Regions from separate parts of the Anaerocolumna sp. genome, predicted to be linked through region 3. Evidence: riboswitches for the same ligand, from Rfam matches in the RefSeq annotation. Region 3 holds a riboswitch; each other region holds the start of a gene.
The links. A riboswitch is a leader RNA that binds a small molecule or an ion and turns the genes downstream of it on or off. The one in region 3 is predicted to bind cyclic di-GMP.
Positions count from the first base shown of each region.

Region 1: it holds a riboswitch for cyclic di-GMP, as region 3 does, so the genes downstream of both, RT261_RS06350 (hypothetical protein) here and RT261_RS12950 (GspE/PulE family protein) in region 3, are expected to answer to the same signal.
Region 2: it holds a riboswitch for cyclic di-GMP, as region 3 does, so the genes downstream of both, RT261_RS12735 (response regulator transcription factor) here and RT261_RS12950 (GspE/PulE family protein) in region 3, are expected to answer to the same signal.

Region 1 is NZ_DAMAUC010000005.1:148,254-156,665, reverse strand. It holds gene RT261_RS06355 (DsrE/DsrF/DrsH-like family protein) at 1-2,107, shown strand, start outside; cyclic di-GMP riboswitch class II at 2,372-2,455, shown strand; gene RT261_RS06350 (hypothetical protein) at 2,645-3,307, shown strand; gene RT261_RS06345 (HDIG domain-containing metalloprotein) at 3,453-4,136, shown strand; gene RT261_RS06340 (hypothetical protein) at 4,136-4,279, shown strand; gene RT261_RS06335 (hypothetical protein) at 4,466-4,645, opposite strand; gene RT261_RS06330 (aryl-sulfate sulfotransferase) at 4,928-7,369, shown strand; gene RT261_RS06325 (P-II family nitrogen regulator) at 7,471-8,169, opposite strand; gene RT261_RS06320 (DUF1538 domain-containing protein) at 8,172-8,412, opposite strand, start outside.
Region 2 is NZ_DAMAUC010000014.1:65,204-73,615, forward strand. It holds gene RT261_RS12715 (DUF4430 domain-containing protein) at 1-1,256, shown strand, start outside; gene RT261_RS12720 (hypothetical protein) at 1,714-1,938, opposite strand; gene RT261_RS12725 (diguanylate cyclase domain-containing protein) at 2,074-2,997, opposite strand; gene RT261_RS12730 (chemotaxis protein CheC) at 2,990-3,622, opposite strand; gene RT261_RS12735 (response regulator transcription factor) at 3,615-3,989, opposite strand; cyclic di-GMP riboswitch class I at 4,086-4,180, opposite strand; gene RT261_RS12740 (YibE/F family protein) at 4,739-5,896, shown strand; gene RT261_RS12745 (InlB B-repeat-containing protein) at 6,108-8,412, opposite strand, start outside.
Region 3 is NZ_DAMAUC010000015.1:14,028-22,439, reverse strand. It holds gene RT261_RS12985 (LCP family protein) at 1-979, shown strand, start outside; gene RT261_RS20945 (hypothetical protein) at 1,108-1,353, shown strand; gene RT261_RS21165 (ClbS/DfsB family four-helix bundle protein) at 1,260-1,448, opposite strand; gene RT261_RS12975 (hypothetical protein) at 1,369-1,584, opposite strand; gene RT261_RS12970 (TfoX/Sxy family protein) at 1,581-1,847, opposite strand; gene RT261_RS12965 (ABC transporter ATP-binding protein) at 2,195-2,905, shown strand; gene RT261_RS12960 (hypothetical protein) at 2,922-4,508, shown strand; gene RT261_RS12955 (hypothetical protein) at 4,702-5,502, shown strand; cyclic di-GMP riboswitch class I at 5,765-5,874, shown strand; gene RT261_RS12950 (GspE/PulE family protein) at 6,040-7,737, shown strand; gene RT261_RS12945 (type IV pilus twitching motility protein PilT) at 7,761-8,412, shown strand, end outside.

The DNA of each region.
Region 1 (8,412 bases), on a different contig from region 3:
GAATATAAAAGGTGGGGATAACGAAAAAGTATTTACCCTTCGCAATATACCGGATACTTATAGGATTAAAGATTATGCAGATCAAAGACATGTAAAAAGCGCAGTGATAGTAGGCGGTGGTTACATTGGAGTTGAGATGGCAGATAATCTTTATGCTGCCGGTCTTAAAGTCACCATAGTAGAATTTGCAGATCATGTAATAGCACCCATTGACTATGATATGGCTTGTGAAGTTCATAATCATATCCGTAGTAAAGGTGTTAATTTAATTCTTAAAGATGGTGTTAAGGAGATCAGAAACCATGGAGAAGAATTAAAAGTAATTCTTGGAAATGGTGAAATCATAACGGATATGGTAATTATGTCTGTTGGTGTCAGACCAGAAAGTACATTAGCCAGAGAAGCAGGTTTAGAAGTGAACCCTAAGGGCGCAATAATAGTGAATGCTAATATGCAAACCTCCGATAAGGATATTTATGCAGTTGGCGATGCAATTCAGATTAAAGATTTTGTTACAGGTGATGATGGATATATTCCTTTGGCAGGACCGGCCAATAAACAAGGAAGGATTGCTGCTGAGAATATAATTGGAATTTCAAGTACTTATAATGGAACCCAGGGAACGGGAATCTTAAAATGCTTTGATTTAACAATAGCTAATACCGGAATAACCGAGGCAAGAGCAAAGCAATTGGGTTTAAATTATGAAAAATCCTTTACCTATTCCGCTTCACATGCTTCCTATTATCCCGGTGCTGTAAATATGTCAATTAAACTTATTTTTGAAAAAGATAAGGGCAAGATCTTAGGTGCTCAAGTAGTAGGGTATGAAGGAGCAGATAAGAGGCTGGATGTTATTGCAACTGCCATGAGAGCAGGAATGACCATATATGATTTAACAGAGTTAGAGCTGGCATATGCACCTCCATTCTCATCAGCAAAGGATCCGGTTAATATGGCGGGCTTTGTGGCAGAGAATATAATGACCGGAAAGGTTAAAATCTTCCATTGGAATGAAGTAAAGGATCTACCAAGGGATGGCAGTGTCAGTTTGCTGGATGTTCGTACCAGTATGGAGTATGCAAATGGTTCTATAGATGGATTTATCAATATTCCATTAGATGATCTGCGTGAGAAGCTGCATGAATTAGATAAATCAAAACCAGTGTATGTAACCTGTCAGATTGGTCTTCGGGGATATCTTGCCTGCCGCATATTAGAGCAGAACGGGTATGAATGCTATAATTTATCAGGGGGTTATCGTTTATATAATACAATCTACTATAATAAACCAATGATTGTACGTGATGAAGAAAGAGCGGTGCCGGATAAATTGGAAGCTGCTTCTGTATCTGAAAAACCGGTGAATAAACTTGAGATTAATGCCTGCGGCCTTCAATGTCCGGGACCAATTATGAAGTTATCAGAAGCAATAAAAAATGCAGAGAATGATGATATAATAGAAATAACTACCACGGATCAGGCATTCGCAGCGGATGTTGAGGCCTGGTGCAGAAGAACCGGAAATACATTTCAAGGCATAGTTTCTGAGAGAGGAATAACCAAAGCTTCTGTCAAAAAAGGATGCGTAAACACCCAATCCGGAGGAGATTGCAGTGCACCTCTTTCCGAAGGAAATAACAAAAATATTATTGTATTTTCAGGAGATTTAGATAAAGCCATTGCCTCTTTTGTCATAGCGAATGCGGCAGCGGCCATGGGACGAAAAGTAAGTATGTTCTTTACTTTCTGGGGCTTAAATATCTTAAGAAAGCCGAAAAAAGTATCTGTAAAAAAAGATTTTATGAGCAAAATGTTTGGATTTATGATGCCTAGAGGAAGCAAAAAATTATCTTTGTCCAAAATGAATATGGCAGGTATGGGTTCTAAAATGATTCGCAATGTGATGAAAAAGAAAAATGTGGAGAGTTTGGAAAGCTTGATTCAAGCCGCAATAGACAATGGAGTAGAATTAATTGCCTGCACCATGAGTATGGACGTTATGGGAATTAAAATGGAAGAATTAATAGATGGTGTGAAACCGGGCGGTGCGGCCGCTATGCTTGCTAATGCAGAAGAATCGGATATGTCATTATTCATATCTTGATTTGTTTGATAATTCTAGGTACATTTTGAATATAAATTCAGCTGTACTGAATTATAAGTGAAGAGACTTATTATAGGAGAGTTTCTTTGGCGATAGAATTTAGTTATGCTGAATTTATGCTTAGAATGTCAGTTAATGATCTGAGAAATTATATTTAAACAGATATAAGCAGGATTCTACCTGAAATAAAATAGCTTGATTAATATATAAACATGGTATAGAATGGTAAACAGTTGAGCCATCTATTAAAAATTGAATATAATTCAATAAAATTGATGCGTTATGATATATCCTGTATTTGGGCACTTGGGGTATAGATAGCAAGTAGTGCAACCGGCAATTTTATGTTACTTTTTAAGGGACATTTATTTTACGTTAAGTAGAATAGATATCTCTTTCCTTGCATTTCTTTCTTGCATAAGCCCCATGATTTTCGAAAATAATAAATTTATTATTGATTCCGAGTAAATAGACAGGATAGTCGGATTTTTTCATGTTCTTATAATTCAACATAAGAACGTTAGATAGGAGAATATAATGGGACAAAATTATGCAAGTTTTCATATAATTGCAGAAGATACAAAAGAAACACAAAAACAGTTGGAGCAATACTTCAGTAATAATACCACCTCTAATAATATAAGTAATATCCGGGAAGGTTTGACAGAATCTATTGATGATGAATATATAAATAATAAGTTTAGTCTATTTAGTTTTCTCCAGGATTTATTTGAGAACACCCCAAAACTGATACTGATAAATAATAATAAATTCATTTCTGTATATGATGAATCATATTCTTTAGAAAACATGGAAACAGAAGGAATAAACTTATCTAAATATTTAGAGACTCCGGTTATTGGAACCGGTAATTTAGATGATGATGTTTTTAGTATCTTATTATTTCATAAGGGAAAGATTATTACCCGGTATACTATGGGAGAGGGTTTAGAGAAATACGAATTTAAGCTGTGTAACATGGACTTGGAACTATTCAAAAATGTAACGAATCTAAGTGTGGAAAAACTGGATGCTTTATTAAAGGAAGAGGACATCTATGACATAGAGGACGGGTTTTCAGAACTCTATAATATTGCATTAGATTTAACTTATGATGATTTAGCATCTTTTGAAAATAAATTTAAAAAGCTTAAAGAAACCAATTCATATTCTATTTTTGAACTACTAGTTACATCATGAGAAAAGAAGAAATGGCCGTCAGTAAAAGACTGCCATTTCTTGCTTTAATAAACTGTTTTTCCATGGATTATATAAAAACAAGCTTACATAAAATTTATATATTATGAAAATAATAATATCACATAGAAAGAGGAGTGCAGAAAAAATGGAGATAGCTGATTTAAATAGTAGGAAGGTTTTAAAAGACGAGGGAGATAATTACTCCATAAAAAAAGTTAATTTATTTAACGAAATCCATCAACATTTAATGGAAGATGAAAAACCATCAGACTTTTTAAATAGTTTATCTAATAATCATATATTTCAAGACATTCCTTTTTCTATGTTATTAAGGTTAAAGGAAACAGAACAATCCACCGTACACCATCCGGAAGGAAATGTATGGAATCATACTATGCTTGTTGTAGAGGAAGCTGCTAAAGTAAGAGAAAAAAGCAAAAATCCGGAGGCCTTTATGTGGGCCGCATTATTACATGATTTAGGGAAACCGGATACAACAAGAGAGAAAAAAGGAAAAATTACCGCATACGATCACGATAAAGTAGGAGCAGAATTAACCAGAAGATTTTTGTCATATTTTTCTTGTGAAGAAGAGTTTATTAATGATGTAATAGGCCTTGTGAGGTATCACATGCATATATTGTATGTTACCAAAGATTTGCCTTTTGCAAAACCAAAAGAGATGATAAATTATACGGATATTAATGAAGTTGCCCTATTAGGCTTATGTGACAGACTGGGAAGAAAAAATGCAGATAAGAATAAAGAGGAAGAAACCATTCAGCTTTTTCTTAATAAATTGAAAGTTTTGAAAGGAATGGTAAAGTAATGAGAGAGAGAAAAGATAATAAAGGCAGAAATAACATTAACAAAAAAGATCATCAATTAAAAACTAATTCTTTAGTAGACTGTAGTTCCGATAAAACAGAGGATAAGACAGAAAACAAAAGTCAAAATAAAAGCTGGAAATAGATGATTTCTCTTGACACTGATATCTGGTATTCATCCAGGATCGGAGTTCGATTTAAAAAATGATTTCTGAAATAGAGAGCGCTTTTATAAATTAAATATATATTTCTTACTATGTTTGATTAGTAAGGATTCTTGAAAAACTGCCATGGGGAGTATACTTTCCCAATGGCAGTTTTCATAAGAACATTATTGGGTTTTAGTGATTTTTAAACCCGAATCTACCAATTCGTTTACTTTAGTGCCCTGTTTGTCCATATCCGATGCTCCGTTCCCATCGTTTGCGTTATCTTTGTTAGTCATATTTGTATTATCTTTCGCAGCAGTTCTTTTGGTTGGCGTTCCTTTATTATCTTTTAATGGTACCATTGCATTTCCTCCTTTTTTGAATAGTATTTGTATAAAATAAAACCATATACATCAAATTGAGACATGTATATATAAAAAATAACTTGATTATGTGGAGGATTCGTGATAATACTATAGCTAGGACAAATACGCTAGTAAAATTATGTAAGTTTCTTTTTCCCCCGGATTTTCAGAATATTTCATAAAATATTTCACATATTTGCCACAATTTTGTGTTAATGTGTAGAATGTACATAAAGTGGATAAGGAGAAATAAGCTTTTATAATATAATGGAGGAAGTTATGAAAAAGCGATTTATTACCTTTATAATCATGCTATTTATGATGGTGGTTTTTACAGGATGTTCAAAAGATAAACCCAATAATATTATTGTTACACCCCCTTTAATAAGTAAAGAGAATAAAGAAAAAGAGAAAGAAAAAGTTCCTGAGAAAAAGACAGTAGAAGCAGCCGGCTGGAAGATGGATGTTTTAAATTATAAAATTACAACTTCCTTACAGGATGTCAAAAAAGATTTGGGAATTAAGAAAATAGACAAAGATATGGCACAGGCAGAAGCAAAAGAAGGAAACGAGTTTATACTTGTGCAGCTTAATATGGAAAAGGTAGACAGCATGGAACAGATTCAATGGGACAAGTTCTACCTGACAGATAACTCAGGCAATTCTTATACCAGAATAGATGATTCATTTTTATCGGACTTAGGTGTTGCACGTATGACCGGAATGGATTTAAACTTTGGCATAAAAAAAGGCTGGATTATGTTTGAAATAAAAGAAGGATATAATCAGCTACGGTTAAATTATAAATTTAAAAAGGCACGTATGGACTGTATTATCTTCGGTGAAGGAACGGTTGAAGAAACCAGTAATAAGTTACTTCCTACAGAAGTTGATTATTTGAAAGATCAAAACTATATTGATGAAGCACTTTTAGATGAAGCTAAGAAAAGTTATAGTTTTGATAACCCATTGATTGTTGTAAATCCTTATGGTAATTCACCTCTTACCGCCATAGCTATATTCAAAACAGAGGAAGAATCTTCTGTAAAACTTACTGTGAAAGGTAAAAAATCTCAAGATGATATTACCGCAGTCTTTGATAAGGGAAATACACATATATTACCTGTTTATGGACTTTATCCCGGCGATACAACAACTTTAGTATTTCAGCTGGAAGATGGCAGGGAAAAAACAGTTAAAGTAAAGACGGACAGTATAAAGACTAATCTGGATGATGGAATAGTAAAGATTTTGGATAGTAAATATTATAATTATTCTAAATTAACCTTTGTATCTACTGAATCCAGAGACGATGCATATGGCATTGCAGCTTATGACAGCGCAGGAGATATCAGATATATTTTAAAAGGATATTCCGATACATTTAAGAGATTAAAGAATGGCAATATTATGGTAGCTTCCTCCAGACTATTAAAAGCGCCAAACCATTACACCGGTCTGCTGGAAATGGATCTGTGCGGGAAAGTTTACAATGATTATATAATTCCGGGCGGTTATGTAAATGATTTTATGGAACTAAAAAACGGAAATCTTTTAATCATTGGCAATTCTAAGGATCTTCAGACATTGTCCGATTATATTTATGAAATAGACAGAACTACCGGGGAAGTTATTTATGACCTTGATATAAAGAGCCTTATGGAGCCGGTTTTAGGAGAAGATATAGATGTTGCCGAAGAAGACTGGTTCCAATGCAATGGATTGTGGTATGACAGAAAAACCGATACAATCCTTTTATCCAGTGGCAGTTTGAATTCAATTGTTGCGTTAAATAAAACTGACAAAACCTTAGAATGGATTATCGGTGATCCGGGAATATGGGAAAATGCTGATCCAGGCCTTTTATTCACACCTTCGGAAGAGGAATTTGAATGGATATATGGACCTCACCAGATTTCTATGTTATATAATGGAGATATATTGGTATTCGACAATGGTGTAGGTCGTCCGGCATATGATGAAGACGGTAAGAACAATGGTGTATTGTCAGGAGAGCAGGTTTATTCAAGAGCGGTTATCTACCGAATTAATTTGAAAGAAATGACAATTCGTCAGATTTGGGATTATGGAAAAGAAAGAGGACCGGAATGGTATTCCTCCTTCCATGGGGGAGCAGAGTTCCAAGACAGAAGAAATTATCTGTTAACTTCAGGTGGAAATCTCTTTGATCCTAAGAAAGAGACATATGATTTAACCCAAAAAGACATTACCGGTAGTGAGAAAACTACCTATATAACTCAGATTAAAAATGATGAAATAATATTTGAATTGAAACTGGATCAGTTGATTACCAAAAGTAATAGAATGCCTATCTATTCCAGAAAGAAAAATTTTGAACCTTCCATAGAGGGTAAATATTTAGGTGACTTAGGTGTTACAGCCACGGTTCCATTTGAAAATCTGGATACCAATGCTGCCATAAGTACTAATTATAAAATTAGCGTGTCACAGAATCCGGATAGAGTTGTTATCGTAGGAAACTGGCCTTTTGTAGCTGAAGATGCTACATTGATTTTAAGAAGAAGTGATGGTAAACTTCAGGCATATTCCATTCCGGAATTAATGATTGAGAAGAAAGAAAGCGATACAGTAAACTTCAAAATGTGGTTTTCACCAATAGGACTGGAAGAGTTTTCTTATGATATTTATATCCGAAACAATGGTGTCATCTATAATTCAGGATATAAGATTGAATTATAGATATAATATGAAGCAAGAAAAAACAGTACCGAATGCTTAGGGCTTTCGGTACTGTTTTTTCTTTGTTACAAGAAGAGTTAGAATATAAGATCTTATAATCTTTAAACCAATCCCAATTGTTCGTCAACAGGAAGTGAGAAAGTAATACCTTTTCCCGGTGAACTTAAACCGGTTGTTTTACAGATATTCTCCATAATGGATTTTTTATTTTCTTTTTTGGCAATTATCAGTACTAGTTCTTTATCCTCCTGGATGGATATTCCTAAGAACTTGGTTGCTTCATGACTTCCAAGACCTCTTGCATGAACTACGGTTCCTCCCGTTGCACCGACTTCTTTGGCTGCATCCATTACTTGATCAGAATGACCTTGATTTACGATTGTAATGATTAATTCATATAATTGTTCCTGCTTCATTGGATTCACCTCATATTCTTTTTTAATATCCATACGGTTTTCTTGTTCAGCAATGATTTTGCATATAATACTGCTAATACCGGTTATCATAATGGTAAATGCAATACCCCGTCCGGGCTTGTTAAAATACATTTTATTTTGTAATAAATCAAATATCTTTGATATTTTATAATCCGGTATTATACTTATAATAACGAATTTTTTGGTATCCCCAAGACCTAAGTAATCAAGTATATCAGAAGTGGCAGTACCTTGACCATGGGTGATTAAATTGAAAGGAATATGGTGCTCATTAAATAATTTAAGTAATTCCTGTTCATATTCATAATCAATAATAGTAATAAGAGCTTTTAAGATTTTATATTCAGGTGCTTTGCTTTCCATAATTACGACCTTTCTTCCGTATCAAAATATATAATTTCATCGGATAAGAGCAGTTCCGGTTGATAGGTATCATTCTCCAGCTGTAAACTACGCCTGGTTCGGAATTTATATAAAAGGCCCAAACCTTGAATCGTTATTAAGGGTGTCATAGCTACCATTGCAACTGTCCCAAAGGCATCGGATAATATATTTCCACCCACTGCTTCACAAGCTCCCATTGCCAGAGGAAGAAGAAATGTTGCA
Region 2 (8,412 bases), on a different contig from region 3:
GAGTTCCATTGTTCGACGCCGCCAATAAATTGTTTGCGTACGCTGTTCCATTTGTAAACAGTTCTAATAAACATGCAGGCCATATTAACATTGGCGCGCTTAAAAATGGCTTGCCATTCTACTTGATAGACTCCGTGGAGTTAAATTATGGTAATATTAAGAACTGTGACAGCAATGGCAATCGTGTCAAATACGCAGTTCCATTTACATATTATTATGAACCTAACAATACCGGAGCATCTGTTGCACAGAATTATTCCCTTAACAATGATAAAAACGCTCTACAAACGGAGTTGACGTCTGAAGAAGAAACTTTTACCAAACAGGAAGAGTTTTTCAATCAGGAAAACGTCATAAAAAATGAAATATTGCTTAAAGAAATAAATCAGCAGGAGGCGGGCATAAACTCCATGATGGCCGCCCCCCATACCCTCGCGGGTCTTTCCAGCGATATTGCGTCCAAAGAGTATGTTAGAATTAAAGAGGGAAATACAATTTATTACGGAGGAGATCAGTCTTGGTGGAATGACAAGAATAACTCTTTCACAAGTCGCTCCGGCAAATCGGGGGCGTGGCTTGAATACCGCGGCTGCGGCGCAGTAGCCTTTGCCGACAATATTCTCTACCATATTCAAAAGGATTACAAGACATACTATAAGCTATTAAAGCATAATGATCATCAAAAATATAATTATGACTTCTGGGTAGGTCAGGTGCCGAACCCAGATTACAAAAATTTTGACGACTGGTTTGCCTATAGCAATGACGCTATAGAAAAAACAGAATATTTGGACTTCCTTGATTTTTACGCGCACCTGGGGAATATACCTCAAATCTATGGCACCTTATCCATTGATATGGAAGCAGCATATTACTGGCTGGCGCAATATACCGACTATACATATATACTCCATAAACCGAAAAGCCAAAAAATAAATGATGTAGAAATGTTTTTGGTCGAGCAACTTAGAAACGATACCCCGGTTTATCTCCAGAATCTGCTCGAAAGAGGGGTGGAAACTCGGTATTTACTAAACGATCCGGTCCAGTCTTCAGCGTTAGGAATTTCAGAAGACGCAAATTTTTGGCTCCACTGGATGACCGTTACGAAGTATTTTAAAAATGGTACCACCGGTAACACTCATGTCGCTTTTTCATCGTGGGGCAGTAGGTTTTCCATTAATGCTGATTTACTGAAGAAAAAAGGAAAATATTATTCAGACTTTTATGCTTACGAAATTTTACAAAAACAATAGAAGACTTGTTAAACGAGCAGATGCGATTAGAAGAACTATTGGAAATACATCATAAGAAATAAAGACGGAAGTAATAGTCTAGCATGGACATAGCTCCAAGTTAGGCTATTATTTTATTTGTTAGGGCACTACTTATGCCAATCTTCAGTATTTTTTTATATTTTTGGCTAATTCAAGTACTTTCTACTCCGATAGTTTCAAGGCTTTTAGGTTCCGATACCTTCTTTTGACCTTCTTCCATTGTTTCCAGCAAATTGCTCGAATTTTATTCGCAATCATTCATATGGCTTTGTGGTGTGACTGCTGTTCTAGATACATAAATTATTCCCACTTCCATCTGGAAGGTGCTTTTAGCCATCTTTTAATGCAAAGAAGCAATCACTTCTATCCCGTGTGATTCCCGACCATTTCCATAAGAGGAATATATCTACTTTAATCCACAACGATTCAATTTCGCTTATAAGTCAAAAATTGCCTTAATAAATCCATGGCTGAAACCAATTATATAACTTAACTTACCAGTAAATATACTTCCACATAAAATAATTGTGCCAATACTAATAAGACTAAGACTTAATCTTCTACTATTTTCTTTTTTGAAGAACATTTTAGCACCAATTATTATTATTGCAATACTAATTATCAAAACAACAGAACCTATTATAAAAGTTAATAAACCCATATCAATTCCCTCCCATTAATTTACATGATTCTCATACAGATTAAACCACGGATTTTTCTTGTCGTCAAGTACCTCATTCTTTCATTATAGCAGTACCTCATATTTTCATTATAGCAGTATATGATTCCTCTATAATTAATAATAAATATCCTCGTCATTTCTCTTGGCAATATACATAGCTTTATCCGCTTTTACAATGAGCTTGTCTATATTGTCACCATCATTAGGATAAATACTGATTCCCATACTAAATGAAAGTTTTATTTCTTCTCCATCAATATAAATAACATTTTCATTTAAGTTAATTATTTTAGAAGCTACAATTTTATAATCGGATATATCTTTCATATTAGGCAGGATAACCACAAATTCATCTCCACCATATCTTACCACAATATCACTTTCTCTTGTAGCTTTTTTTAGAATATTAGCTGCTTTGATAATGATTTTATCTCCAGCTTGATGTCCATAAGTGTCATTGATGCTTTTAAACTTATCTATATCTATAAAAATAATACCTAATAAGCTATTATTTCTCTTTGCATTTTGAATATATTTTTCAGCAAGAATGTAAAATAATGTTCTGTTTGCAACACCTGTCAGCTGATCGTAATAAGCCAGATATTCAATCTCTTTTTCTTTCTCTTTTAACTCTCTATTTACATGATACAATTCTTTGATATATTTTTTAAGCTGTTTGATTTGAGTCATCTGCCCGGTAACATTATGGAATTCCAGAAGCAGGGATGTCTTGTTTTCATCCTGAATTCTGCTGATTTTTATATTAAACCTTTCTTCCGTATGCATTAGATCCTGATGCATAGCAGCAGAAAAAAACATAGCATATCCATCATTTAGTATGTTTTTAACTACGTTTTTAAAATAATTCTTATTCAGGCTTGGTACCACTGTATATAGATTATTCCCCATTGCATTTGAACTTTTTATATTGGTAATAGCCTCCATATAATTATTCCAAAAAAAAATTTCAAAATTCTCTTTTACTATAATAATACCTTCGTTAACATTATTTAATACTTCATAACAATAGTTATTCATAAATATCAGCCTCTATCTGATCAATTTTTCTAATTAACTCGTTTAAAGATTGTAATGCTAAATCAACTATGATAGTACCTTCAATTTCTGTACTATCTATAATAAAAGTTATGTATAAGACTAAAATATGCTGATATTCGTTTTCATCAATATCTTCTCTGAAATTAATATGATTGTATATTTTAACTTCCGGCAGAGAATATTGGAGTTTGATATTAAGTAAATTACCGGTCTCTCCCAAAATGCAATTTAAAATAATGTTTCCGATTTCTTTAATTATGTCAAAATCTATATCTGTAAAACTCAAATTATCTTCATCATGAATATCTTCATTCAGACACAGATGTATAAAAGCTTTCATTTTTTCAGCCGGGAAAATCAAATTCGCTTTTCCAGTTAAATTTTCTTTAAATGAAATAGTGGAAACCATTAATGCCCCGGCAAATTTAATAGGAAGATATTCTGATATTTCTATGTCGTTTTTTGTTCTGTCTAAAATTGTTACATCCGGAATCTTTAACAATATTTTTTTACCGGTAATTTCTGAAAGCAAATCAGCAGCCTTACCTACGCTTATATTAAATACCTCTTTTAATATATCATATCTGAAACTGGACCTATCCATCTATCTTCTCCCTCATTAAATTACAAATTAACTGAGCTTTTTCATCTTGTAACGGTTTATTGAGAAAAGCCAATATATTATAAGCTTCTACCTCTTCCCGAATGTTTTTTTGAACATCTGCAGATATTACAATTATCTTTGCGAATTCATCCTGTGCTTTTATTAATCTTATCAGTTCCTGTCCGCTTAATTTGGGCATTAACAAATCAGTAATAACAAAATCCGGTTTTAATTTTTCATATAGTTCAATTCCCTCTTCTCCATCATTTGCAAAGCTAAGTTCTACATCATCCATGTTTTTTTTAATTAAATTAGCAGCAATTTTTTGTGAAAAAACAGAATCATCAACGATTAACACTTTTATCATTCATAACACTCCTTCTAATGCATTTTTATTCCATCTAATAATAAACCTAATTAAAAATAAAAAAACAACTAAGTAAAATCATACTGATTCTACCTTAGTTGCAACTGAACGACCATAGGAAATGCATATTATTTTCCGACAGGCTTCTAGCTTTGCGTCCCTATCTTTCAATAGGTTTGCCAATCTAATATATGTAATGTTTTTATAATTTTCTAAACTCTATTATATTTCATATCTTAATAATAATATATATCTTATTAATTATGAACTAATTTTCAACAATTTTCAATCCATATCTTGCTTTTTTTATGACTATTTTTTGTTAACCTACATTTTCTTGGAATATTCTCTGATTAGAAACCTGCTAAAGTGTATTGAAAGAGATAATAAAATGGTCATTCTGAGCTTGAAAGGTATGCCGCCCATGAATAAGGGTCCTTCCAGTATGAGCTTTAGTTTTGCTAAATTACTCCCAGAATGACTATATTATTAAAATTCCTTTTATATTGGCCCGTGCTCCACATATAAAGACTCCCCTGAAATCCAGAATCATTATTTTCTGCTGTGGCTTTCAAATTCAAGTGTAATTGAAACCGTAACATTTAAACAAAATCTGTAATTATAAGTTGCTTTTTTTTGTAAAAAATGCTAATATTTACTACAGACCCTGTAAATAATAATAGATTGCAAGGCTATTATTTCAGACCTCCAGATCTTCTTGCAAATACTGTTGTATAAGGAGAATAACATTGGATAAGAGGAAAACACTGATTATTAAAGTAGCAGCTGCGGTAATATTTATTGCATTTTTTTCAATTCTGTTATATTTTGCTAATCAAGGCAATCCGGAAAATTATAAAACCGGTGCCAATTCACCGATCAAATATGTGAAAGCAAAAGTAATTAAAGTTTTAGAAGATAATACACAAATAGATGAGAATTCCGAAGGACTAAAGCGTGGACACCAGCTGCTTGAAATCAAGATATTAAGCGGCGAACATAAAGGTGAGACACAAATCATAGATAACTATCTGGGACTGCTGTACAATGTTTATGCAAAAGAAGGAACCAGGATTATCGCCAGAATAGATACTCACGACGGAGAATTTAGTGCTTCCATCTATAATTATGACCGCTCCTTTTTAATATATGGGATAATTATTCTCTTTTCTGCTCTCTTATGTATCATTGGCGGAAAGAAAGGGTTTATGGCTTTGGTGGGATTAATTTTTACAATCCTTTGTGTATTGAATATTCTGGTACCATTGATTTCAAAAGGAGTTCCGGTACTTCCCCTAACCATATTAATTGTTGTAGTAACTACCATAGTATGCCTGATATTACTGGACGGAATCAATCCCAAGACATTCTCTGCTATAACAGGTACAATATTAGGAGTCTTGGTGGCAGGAATACTTGCATACATAGTAGGTAAATTAGCACATATCAGCGGATTAAATATGGAAGAAGCTGAATCAATGCTGTTAATAGCTACGGATAACGGTTTGAAAGTAAGAGATTTACTGGTTGCCGGAATACTGATATCCGCTCTGGGAGCAGTTATGGATACGGGAATGAGTATATCCTCTGCAATTTACGAATTACACTCAGTGAACCCAACAATGAAATCTATTGAATTGTTTCAATCCGGAATGAATATCGGTAAAGATGCTATGGGCACAATGGCAAATACATTAATCTTAGCATTTGCAGGTTCCTCTTTAAATCTTGTACTTATGATATTTGCTTATGGAATTCCATTTTCGCAGATCATTAATACGGATTTAATTGCCCTTGAAATAATAAGAGCCATAACGGCAAGTATAGGTATTATTCTGAGCGTACCAATTGTGGCATTTATCGGTTCCCGGGTTATGGCTGGAAAAGATAGCAAAAACAGAATTTAAGTCTTTTAAATATATAGTGATTTAACCCAATGACATGAAGCAAAGTCTTATATTATTGCACATATCGAGCCAGTTTAAGTGGTCTTCCTCCCACTAGGCTGGCCATGAATTCAGTCAATAAGCGAAGAATCTCACCTTAAAATGAGATTCTTCGCTTAAATTCTGCTTTGTTTAATTTGCTCTTACAATTGTTTCTACCGCTGCGACCGCTTTATTTCCTTCGGCTTTTATATTCCATATACCTCCACAAAGCGCCACCAAGAAGAATTAACATACATCCTATTGCAATAATAGTTGTAATAATTGAATTATCCTTTATTACCTCTTTTACAACTTGGAAAACTGTAATACTCTTGTCTTCATCTGCTTCTTCTTTTTCATCCTCTATCGCCTCTTCTATCTTGGCTTCTATTTCCTCTTCTTTTTTAGTATCATAAGTATGTTGTTCTGGTTTTACTTCAACAATTTTCGCTTCTTGCCCATTACTGTCACCACTTAAAGATGAATTAGATTCATCAGAAGATGTGGGTTCGTCCTTTTTGGATTGATTTCCACTAGCTTTACCTTCGCTAGCCTTGCCTCCACTAACTTTACCTCCTCTACTTGAATCCTCAGGTAATATAATGACCTTGGCATCACCTGCATCCTCTTTATCTGATACTTTAGGAACTACTCTTTCGGAACCATCTGAATCATTTGAGTCATCCGATACTACTGCATTTCCTTCTTGATTATTCTGAGCAGTACCATCCGTACTATTGCTACCTTCTGTTCCATCCTTACCGGTTCCAGTTCCTTCTGCTCCTTCACCTTCGGTTCCATTACCACCAGTTCCTTCACCTTCAGCCCCATTTCCTCCGGTTCCGTTTCCTCCTGTTTCTTCGCCACCATTTCCAGTACCACCGTTTCCTTCTCCACCGTTTCCTTCTCCACCGTTTCCTGGGCTCTCGGGGTTCTCGGGGTTCTCGGGATTTTCTGGATTTTCTTCTGATAATTCTTTCTTTACAATTTCAATTACTGCTTTAATGATACTTATATTATCGTTTGTTATAATTAAGGTTCCATCATCAATTATTTTTTCGACTCCGTCCTGGATTAACATCATATCTTTTAATACATATTTCAGTTCAAAGCCCTCTGGCACTTCACCTTTATACTCATTTAATGTTACATTAACAACAAATCTAGTGTCTTCTGGTACGAAACGAATTTGTCCATCACTAATGCTGCCTGTCTCAGATGTCAACAAAATATTGCCACCTTCTTCAATAATTTCACTTCCATCTACCTCTACCATCCCATAATGCGGTTGGCCCAAAATAGGAATTTGATCAATCGTATCCATTGTCCAGGTTTTATCTGTATTATAATAGTCCAGATAATAAGCCAAAGAGCCATCTGAAAAATCAATCTTACCTTTTGCAGTTGCTCCTTCATTTATATCTATTACAGCAGGAAGTAGAGATGTAGTATTAATATAAAAGCAATTGCTAATATTACTTTTTAAATTAGTAGTACAGATTCCAGCAATTCCGTCTTTTCCCTGTAACATATTTCCATACCAATAGCAACTTTTAATTTCTGTTGCAGTACTAGCTGCTCCTGCAATTCCGCCGACCGTTCCCGAAAGAGCAATTACATCTCCTGTCACATAACAATTGCGAATAATTCCTTGTTCAAAATCATTTCTAAGAGTACCTATAATTCCTCCTGCTGTGGTGTTACCTGTTATAGTTCCTGTACTCATGCATCTCTCTATATTAGCAGATCTTGCCGTACCAATAATACCGCCTGTAACTCCATTTATTGAAACTATGTTACCCATATTACTACATTGAACAATCTGTAATGAATCCATTCCCTGGTCACCCACAATACCACCTACTTGGTTATTAGCCGTTACCGTTGCATTATTGATACAAGAAATAATATCGTAAGTGGAAAGTCCGACAATTCCTCCAATTTGTGAAGATGTACTGGTAATTGCTGTGTTTTCTTCCGTAACACAGTCACGAATGGTACCATAAGTATCCTCACTGGTTGCTAAGCAACCTACAATACCACCGGACATACCTGAAGTACATTCAATATTACTTCCTGCGAGAAGTTTACACCCTGATACTTCACTATACTTAAAGACACCAACAATTCCACCTGTATATTGACCGCCCTTTACTACTAATTTGGAATTACAGTCTGTAATATAGCCTGTACTAACTCCTGCAATACCGCCAGCGCACATTTTAAACGTAGCATTTGTTAGATCCATACTACTTATATCACTAGAACAATTCGTAATTAAGCCAAAATTAAAACCGGTTATTCCCCCAAAACACATTCTGCTATTTGGTTCTAGTACACCCACAATGCTAAGATTGGCTACTTCTCCTTGCATACCAATACAACCGAATAACGGATATATTTGATTGCTTTCAAGCGTGATCGTATAACCTGTTCCATCAAAGTTTCCTTCAAAAGGTCTAGAGCTATCTTGTGGATTCCTTGACTTAAGTTGT
Region 3 (8,412 bases):
TGTATTTATGTTACTAGTTGCATTTCTTGTATTTACACCAGTAGGAAAGAAGCTTATCCTGAATATTGCAGGTAACTATATATATGGAAAATTAGACTATGACGAAAACAAAGAAAAAGATAAAGAAAGACCTGTAAAACCTAAAGAGGAAGAACATGTAATAAATATTCTTTTGGTTGGAGTAGAAGAAATTCAGGGTGCTTCCAATACGGACTCCATGATTATCGCTACTATGAATACAAAAGATAAGTCCCTTAAGTTAACTTCTTTAATGCGTGATTTATACGTTGAGATTCCGGGATATAGTAAAAATCGTCTCAATTCAGCTTATGCCAAAGGTGGTATTGATCTTTTATATGATACCATTAAATTAAACTTTGGTATACCATTGGATGGCTATGCAAAGGTAAACTTTGAAAAATTTGAAAGTATTATAGACATTATAGGTGGTGTTGAGGTTACTCTTACTGAAAAGGAAGCATCTTATCTGAATAGAACCAACTATATATCAAATCCGGCTAACCGAAAGGTAGTTGCCGGTAAACAGATTATGAATGGTAATCAGGCATTGGGATACAGCAGAGTTAGAAAGGTATCTACAGGAACAGAAAGCAATGACTTTGGAAGAACACAAAGACAAAGAGCGGTACTTAATTCTATATTTGACAAATTAAAATCTAAAAATATTATAGAACTCGGATTTTTAATGGACAAAATATTAACTGAAGTTAAAATTGAAACAGATATTACCCAGAAGGAATTTAATGATTATTTAGAAGAAGCAGTAAGCTTAAAGGTAAATCAATTAGAAAATTACAGAATTCCTGCAGATGGCAATTACCAAAATTCAAAAGTTCAATTGGGAAAATTAATGCAAGAGGTATTGGAGCCAAAAGATTGGGATACTACCAGAGCGGACCTTCGTAAATTTATTTATGGAGACACAACAAGCACGGTAGAAGTTAAACCGGCAGAATAATGATAACGGCATTTAAGAAGGAAGTTTCACCTAAGTATTTTTAAACATAAAATATTGATATAACGTAAGCACCTGTTATGTTTTATATTCTTAAGATTGGAATAACATAAACATAACAGGTGCTTTTTGTGTTTGTATATAAAGTACTGGGTGGTTTCTTTGGGATCCATATAGTTGCTGAATTCAGACTATTCTTAATCTACATTTGGCTTATAAAAAGTTTAAGTTACTTTCATTTTTTTCCACTTTCGGATTTTGCTGCGGAAGGATTTGAAGGGGGCTACGGTGTTGATATGCACCCATTTCCAAATTGGCCAGTTGGCTGCCGTAGAAGCTGCCCATTTCCTGCCACCAGGCTGAAACTAAAACTTTGAATCCAAAGGACAAACTCACCAACGGAATTGATAAACATTTTTCGCAGCTGTTCCAATGAATAGCTGCTGTATTTTTCGTAAAAGCTTTGATACAAGGCGCCCAGCTGATTCCATTTCAGTACGGGCGCAGGTCTTTGTCAGCTTCTGCACATCGTCGAATTCCCGGATGAAGGCATCAGCGGTTTTCTTAATTTCATCGATTAATTCCTTTTTGTTTATATATTCATTCATATAATTGCTCCCTTATGTTGTTTATAAAATTCTTTCAATTTTTTCTTAGTATCATCGTCAAGATAGTGCCATCTTATACCCTGAATCGCGCCCTCCAGAGCAGAAAGCCTCATGATGCAGGCTGATGGGTCATTAGCAAGGATGCGCAGCCAGGCTTCCCGGCTTCCTACTTCTTGCAGTTGCTTAATTGTTGTAATTCCAACATCGGCAAGCTGAGCTTCCAGTTTTGCGGCAATGTTTGGAAGTGTGGATAATTCACCCATTCTATTTCCTCCTTATTAAGTTATAATCTGTGTTGGTAGTTGTCCTGCTATAGGACGTCAAAATCTAAGCTGTAGAAAATCTTTATTGGCGTCAAAATCCTCTATTGTTCTGTTCGCCTTTTTTGAATCTTTATGTTCCTGTTATAAACTAAATTTCCAGAAAAATCAAGAACAACTTGGAATTAAATTAAAAAGGGCAACTCTAATATTGTTCATTAATAGAAGGTATTATACTTGACAAAATAATAGCGGGAGAATATTATTTGTTTATATCTTTAGATATTTATCTGATTATGTAAAAATTAGATATAGTAATGTATGTATAATAGTTTTGTGGGAGGTTAATTATGCTAAGTATTCGTAATTTTAGTAAAGTTTACAAAGGTGGAAAGAAAGCGGTAGATAATTTGTCCTTGGAAGTAGAAGCAGGGGACATATATGGTTTTATCGGACATAATGGCGCCGGAAAGACTACAACTTTGAAAGTGGTAGCAGGGGTTCTGGATTTTGAAGAAGGAGATATTCTAATCAATGGAATGTCCATTAAGAAAGAAGGAGTTGCCTGTAAAAAAATAACTGCTTATATACCGGATAATCCGGATCTATATGAACATTTAACCGGTATCCAGTACTTAAACTTTATAGGTGATATTTATTCCATATCTAAAATAGAACGGGAAGAATTAATTAAAAAATATGGTGATGCATTTGAGCTGACTTCAAACCTTGGAGATTTATTATCTTCTTACTCACATGGTATGAAGCAGAAACTTGCAATTATATCTGCACTGATTCGTAAACCGAAGTTATTATTATTAGATGAACCTTTTGTTGGTCTGGATCCAAAGGCGTCCCATACATTAAAAACTTATATGGCGGAGTTGTGTCAAGAGGGCAGTGCAATCTTTTTCTCTACTCACGTATTGGAAGTTGCAGAAAAGCTTTGTAATAAAATCGCTATTATTAAAGGCGGTAAATTAGTTGCAAGCGGCAATACAGAGGAAGTAAAAGGTAACCAAAGCCTTGAAGAATTATTTATGGAATTAATAGAAAAATAGAAAGGTGTGGTTATTTATGAGAGAAATATGGTTACTGACCAAAGTTCAATTAGGTACAGCCTTTGATTTCAATATATCTAATAGAAGCAGAAATGCTAAAAAAAGAAACCCATTCTTTATTGTTGGAGTAACTGCGCTGCTTATATTACTTGCAGGAACGTCTTTCTTTTATAGTTTTATGTTAGGTTCTAGTTTTATGCAACTAAACACGATAGAATTAATGCCTGAATTTATGATGGCAATTACTTGTCTTGTTACAATAATAACTACTATTAATAAAGTAAAAGGAACTTTGTTTGGTTTTAAGGACTATGATCTTGTTATGTCTTTACCGGTAACCACCAGCAAGATTGTAGCAAGCCGGTTACTATTACTATATTTATTAAATATTTTATTCACATGTATAGTAATGGTACCAAATAGTATTGCTTATGGCATATTGGTAAAACCATCTCCTGTATTTTATATTATTAGTTTTGTAATGATGTTATTTATACCATTAGTGCCTATGATTGTTGCAATGATTATCGGCACAGTTATTGCAGTTATTGCCTCCAGATTTCGCCGTAGCAATCTGGTGAATTTAATTATTGTTACTGCATTTTTTGTACTTTATATGGCATTCATATTCACGGCAGATTCAGCTGAAAAAATGGGTGAAATAACAACAGCCATTACCAATCAGGTAGATAGTATGTATCTGCTGGCAAGAATGTTTCGCGGAGCAGTATGCGAATATGATATTTTATCTATTGTACTATTTGCAGGTATATCCCTAGGTGCATTTATTTTATTTTCTATTATAGTTGGAGTTGAATTTAAGAGTATTAATACAAAAATTCTGTCCAATTTTACAAGAGGTAATTATAAAGTAGGCAGTCTGAAACAATCTACACCTTTTAAAGCGCTGTTGGTAAAAGAAGCAAAAAGATACTTTTCCTCTACTCTATATGTACTTAACACGGGATTTGGTGTTGTTATTATGTTTTTAGGCTCTGTTGCATCTTTATTTCTTAGTAAAGAAACATTTGCAGAACTTTTTGATGTGCCCATTCTTGGAAGTGAATTCGGCCAGCTAATTGCAATTATGTTTGGTTTTTGTGTTGCTATGACTAATGTTACAGCCTGTTCCATTTCCCTGGAAGGAAGGAATCTATGGATATTAAAAGAATCGCCGGTAACAGAAAAGACTATATTTAATAGTAAAATTGCTCTGAATCTTATTTTAACCATACCTGCTATACTCATAAATTCAATTATCGTATTTATTGGACTGCATTTATCTTTATTGGATTTATTTATAATTATACTGTTACCAACCGCATTTGCATTTTTTGTATCTATATTTGGATTATTAGTAAATCTCAAAATGCCGAATTTAAACTGGACTTCGGAAGTAACGGTTATTAAACAAAGCGCTTCAACAACAATAGCTGTTTTATTAAATATGTTTCTATCATTTTTACCTTTTATATTAATGATGGTACTAAACATAAGACTGGCTGTTATTAATGGGCTTATGGCACTGGTATTGCTAATTCTTAGCGGCATTATGTATCGATATATTAATACAAAAGGCGTTAAAATATTTGAACAATTATAATAATAAGAAATATACAAATAGAAAGAGGCTGCTTGATAATACTGTCCAACATGTTGGATTCAGTACAGGCAGCTTCTTTCTATTTTAGAATAACAGATTACGGTTTACCTTTGCATACAAATAAGACTTTAAAGAATACTATACTTAAAACGTAGAGTGAATCATAGGTAGAATTATTCCTGGAGGTGTCATTTTGTATTGTCATATAGAAGAATTACATGATATACCAACGAATACATTAGGAGAGCCAAAAGAAATCCTGGTGGATTCATATACTTGGTCTAATAACGGGCAGACTGGTAAAACTTATACTTATAAAATGAGTGATGAAAAATATGAACGTCCTATTAATAAAGCCTATAGGATAAGTTTACATGAAGAGAAACCCTATTCCCTTTGTGTGATACATTATTATGACTTGATTGATTATGATTTGGAAGACTGTATAGGAGAAAATAAAATTGATTCGATAGCAAAAGGAATAAATATCAGCAGAGATGAAATATGGTCGATTATAAAGTCAGAGCTTGAGCCCTTACAAGATAGAATTCTTAATGAATACCAGCAAACAGAGGAATATCTGGCACGTAAACATCACCAGGAAATATTAAAAGAGTATCGTCAGGCCAAAGAGGATTTTCAAAAAGAATACGGTATTGCTGCCAGTGAATATGACAGATGCTACAATGTGTTCGGAGAGTTAATGAACTCTGAATACTTAAATCAACTGAATCAAATCCTTGAAGAAAGAATCAATATTAAAAAGACTAGCAAGAGATACCGTAAATATGCCTATCAGGAAAATTTCAATAATTATTTTAATAGCAGCAGTAGCAGCAGTATCAGCAGTGAGTTTAACGATGACGAGAGGGAAATGCTTGGAAGGTTCTATAAAATTTTGGCTAAAAAATACCATCCGGATTCCAATCCGGATATAGATACCTCTGCAGAGATCCTTCTGATTAATAAACTTAAAAAATCATGGAGGGTCTAAACTCTATGGTATATGTTATAAAAAGCCCAGAATGTAAAAGCATATTTTGTAAATATGCAAAGACTGAGTTTTAATCTAAAATGTGAAATGTGACTAAAAATATGAAAGAAAACCGGCAAGTTGACTAGAATTTTATATTGTTACAAATAGCTGAACTTAAAAAGGCAGAGATTACAAGAATACTTATGGTAATCTTTTGTGCATAATTATGTTGCATTGGAAAGAATTATAATGTATCATATTTTAATATAATCATATAAATCATAAGTCAGGGCAAACTTATCGAAAGATAAGGACGCAAAACAAGAAGCCTGTCGGGGAAAATATATCATGTATAGTATATATAGCCCCTATGGTGGTTCAGTTGCAGCTAATACAAAATATTTCTATTTTGTTTAGTTGCTTTTTTTTGCTTTTTTAATAAAAATTTTGTTGAATTGTTAATTTTAGGTGATTATATATATGATTTATGATACAATAGGACTAAAGTCCTATTGGTAAAAGATTGAAAAATAAAAGGAATCGGTGAGAGCAGGAATGGATTTTAGAAAAAATAAAAAAAGACTAGGTGATATATTAATCCAGGAAGGTCTTATTACGGAAACGGACCTTAAGACTGCCTTATCAGAGCAAAAGAAAGGCAATCGCAAATTAGGTGAAACATTAGTGGATTTAGGCTATGTGAATGAACTTGCCATTGCTAAAGCACTTCAAAAACAACTTAAGATAGATATTGTACAGCTTACTGGTATTAAAATTCCACAGGATATTCTTAACATGGTTAACGAACAGATACTACGAAAATATATGCTGATTCCTTTTGAATTTGATCAAAAGGATCCTAATACCCTTAGGGTAGCAATGTCCGATCCTATGGATATTCTGGCTGTTGATGATCTTTCTATCATAACCAATTTTAAGATAGCACCAGTAATATCACTTCCCAGAGAAATTGCAGCAACAATAGATAGGTATTATGGAAATGCGGAAGCCATGGAGGTGGCAGAGCGATATACCAAAGAAAAAGAGATACTGGACAAAGAGAAGGAAGAAAAAGAGAATAATGAAGATATAAATAATTCACCTATTGTAATATTAGTAAAGACCATGATTGAACAGGCCGTCAGGCAAAGGGCAAGCGACATACATATAGAACCATTTGAGAAAACAATACGTATACGATACCGGGTTGACGGTATATTAAAAGAAATTATGAAATATGACAACAGCCTGCTTTCAGCAATTGTAGCCAGAGTTAAGATTTTGGGAGATATGGATATCTCTGAAAAGAGAAAGCCTCAGGACGGGCGAATAGCCATGATCATAGACAGAGAAGAGTACGATATTCGTGTGTCGATACTGCCAACGATTTATGGAGAGAAGATAGTAATGAGACTTACCTCTAAAAGAGGTCTTACAAAGGACAAGAAGGAGCTTGGCTTTACGGATGAAGAAATGGAGAAATTCAATGCCATTCTTTCTAAACCTCATGGGATGATATTAGTAACCGGACCCACTGGAAGCGGTAAGTCCACAACCCTTTATACAGCACTTAGTGAGTTAAACAAGGAAGATGTTAATATTATTACGGTAGAAGATCCGGTAGAAGCCAATATTGACGGAGTGAATCAGGTTCAGGTAAATCCAAAAGCAGATTTAACATTTGCCAGTGCTCTCAGATCCATCCTAAGGCAGGATCCGGATATTATCATGATTGGTGAAATTAGAGATAATGAAACTGCTGAGATTGCTATTAAAGCCTCCATTACCGGACACCTTGTAGTAAGTACTCTTCATACAAATAGTGCGGCTAGCAGCATTACAAGACTAGAAGACATGGAAGTGGAACCTTACCTGATTGCTGATGCAACTATTGGAGTTATAGCACAGCGGTTAGTGAGAAGATTATGTCCATATTGTAAGAAGGAAAAGCAGGCGAATAAATTGGAAAAGGAATTGCTTGGACTTAAGGAGGATGAAGAACAGGTAATATATGAAGCAACCGGATGTCATATGTGTAATGAAACGGGATATTTTGGCCGTATCGGAATATATGAGATTATGCCTTTAACACCTGCACTGAAAGAATTAGTAAGTAAAAAAGGTAATGCCTTAATGATTAATAATCTGGCATTATCAGAAGGAATGAAAACTTTGAAAACCAGTGTGTCAGAAAAAGTATTGCATGGTATTACTTCCATTTCTGAAATGAAGAAAATATTATTTGATGATTAGGTAAAAGAAAGTAGGGAAAAGGTATGGTTACTATAGAGGAATTACTACAGGTTGCAAAGGATATAGGAGCCTCCGATCTCCATATTACAGTTGGGGTGCCTCCAAAATGCAGGGTCAACGGTGAGCTGCAGGATGTTGGGGACATAAAATATATGCCGAATGATACATCGGAATTAATAATGCCAATTGTTCCTGAACATTTTAGAACTGTCTTAGAGACGAAAGGAGAGGTGGATTTTTCTTATTCTATTCCCAACCTGGGTAGATATCGTGTCAATGTATTCAAGCAAAGAGGCTCCTATGCAACGGCAATTCGTCTGGTGGGTACTACAATTCCAAAACCAGAACAGCTGGGGATTCCAAGTTCAGTTGTAGAACTCACAGCTAAGAAACGAGGATTGGTTCTAGTAACGGGACCTACAGGAAGTGGTAAATCAACATCTCTGGCCTCCTTAATTGATGTGATAAATTCCAATTATAACACCCATGTAATTACCTTAGAGGACCCTATTGAATATCTGCACCATCATAAAAAGTCCATAGTAAATCAGAGAGAGATAGGCCTGGATAGCCAATCCTATAGCAATGCCCTTAGAGCAGCTCTTCGAGAAGACCCGGATGTTATACTAGTTGGAGAAATGAGAGATTTGGATACCATTTCCATCGCCATAACGG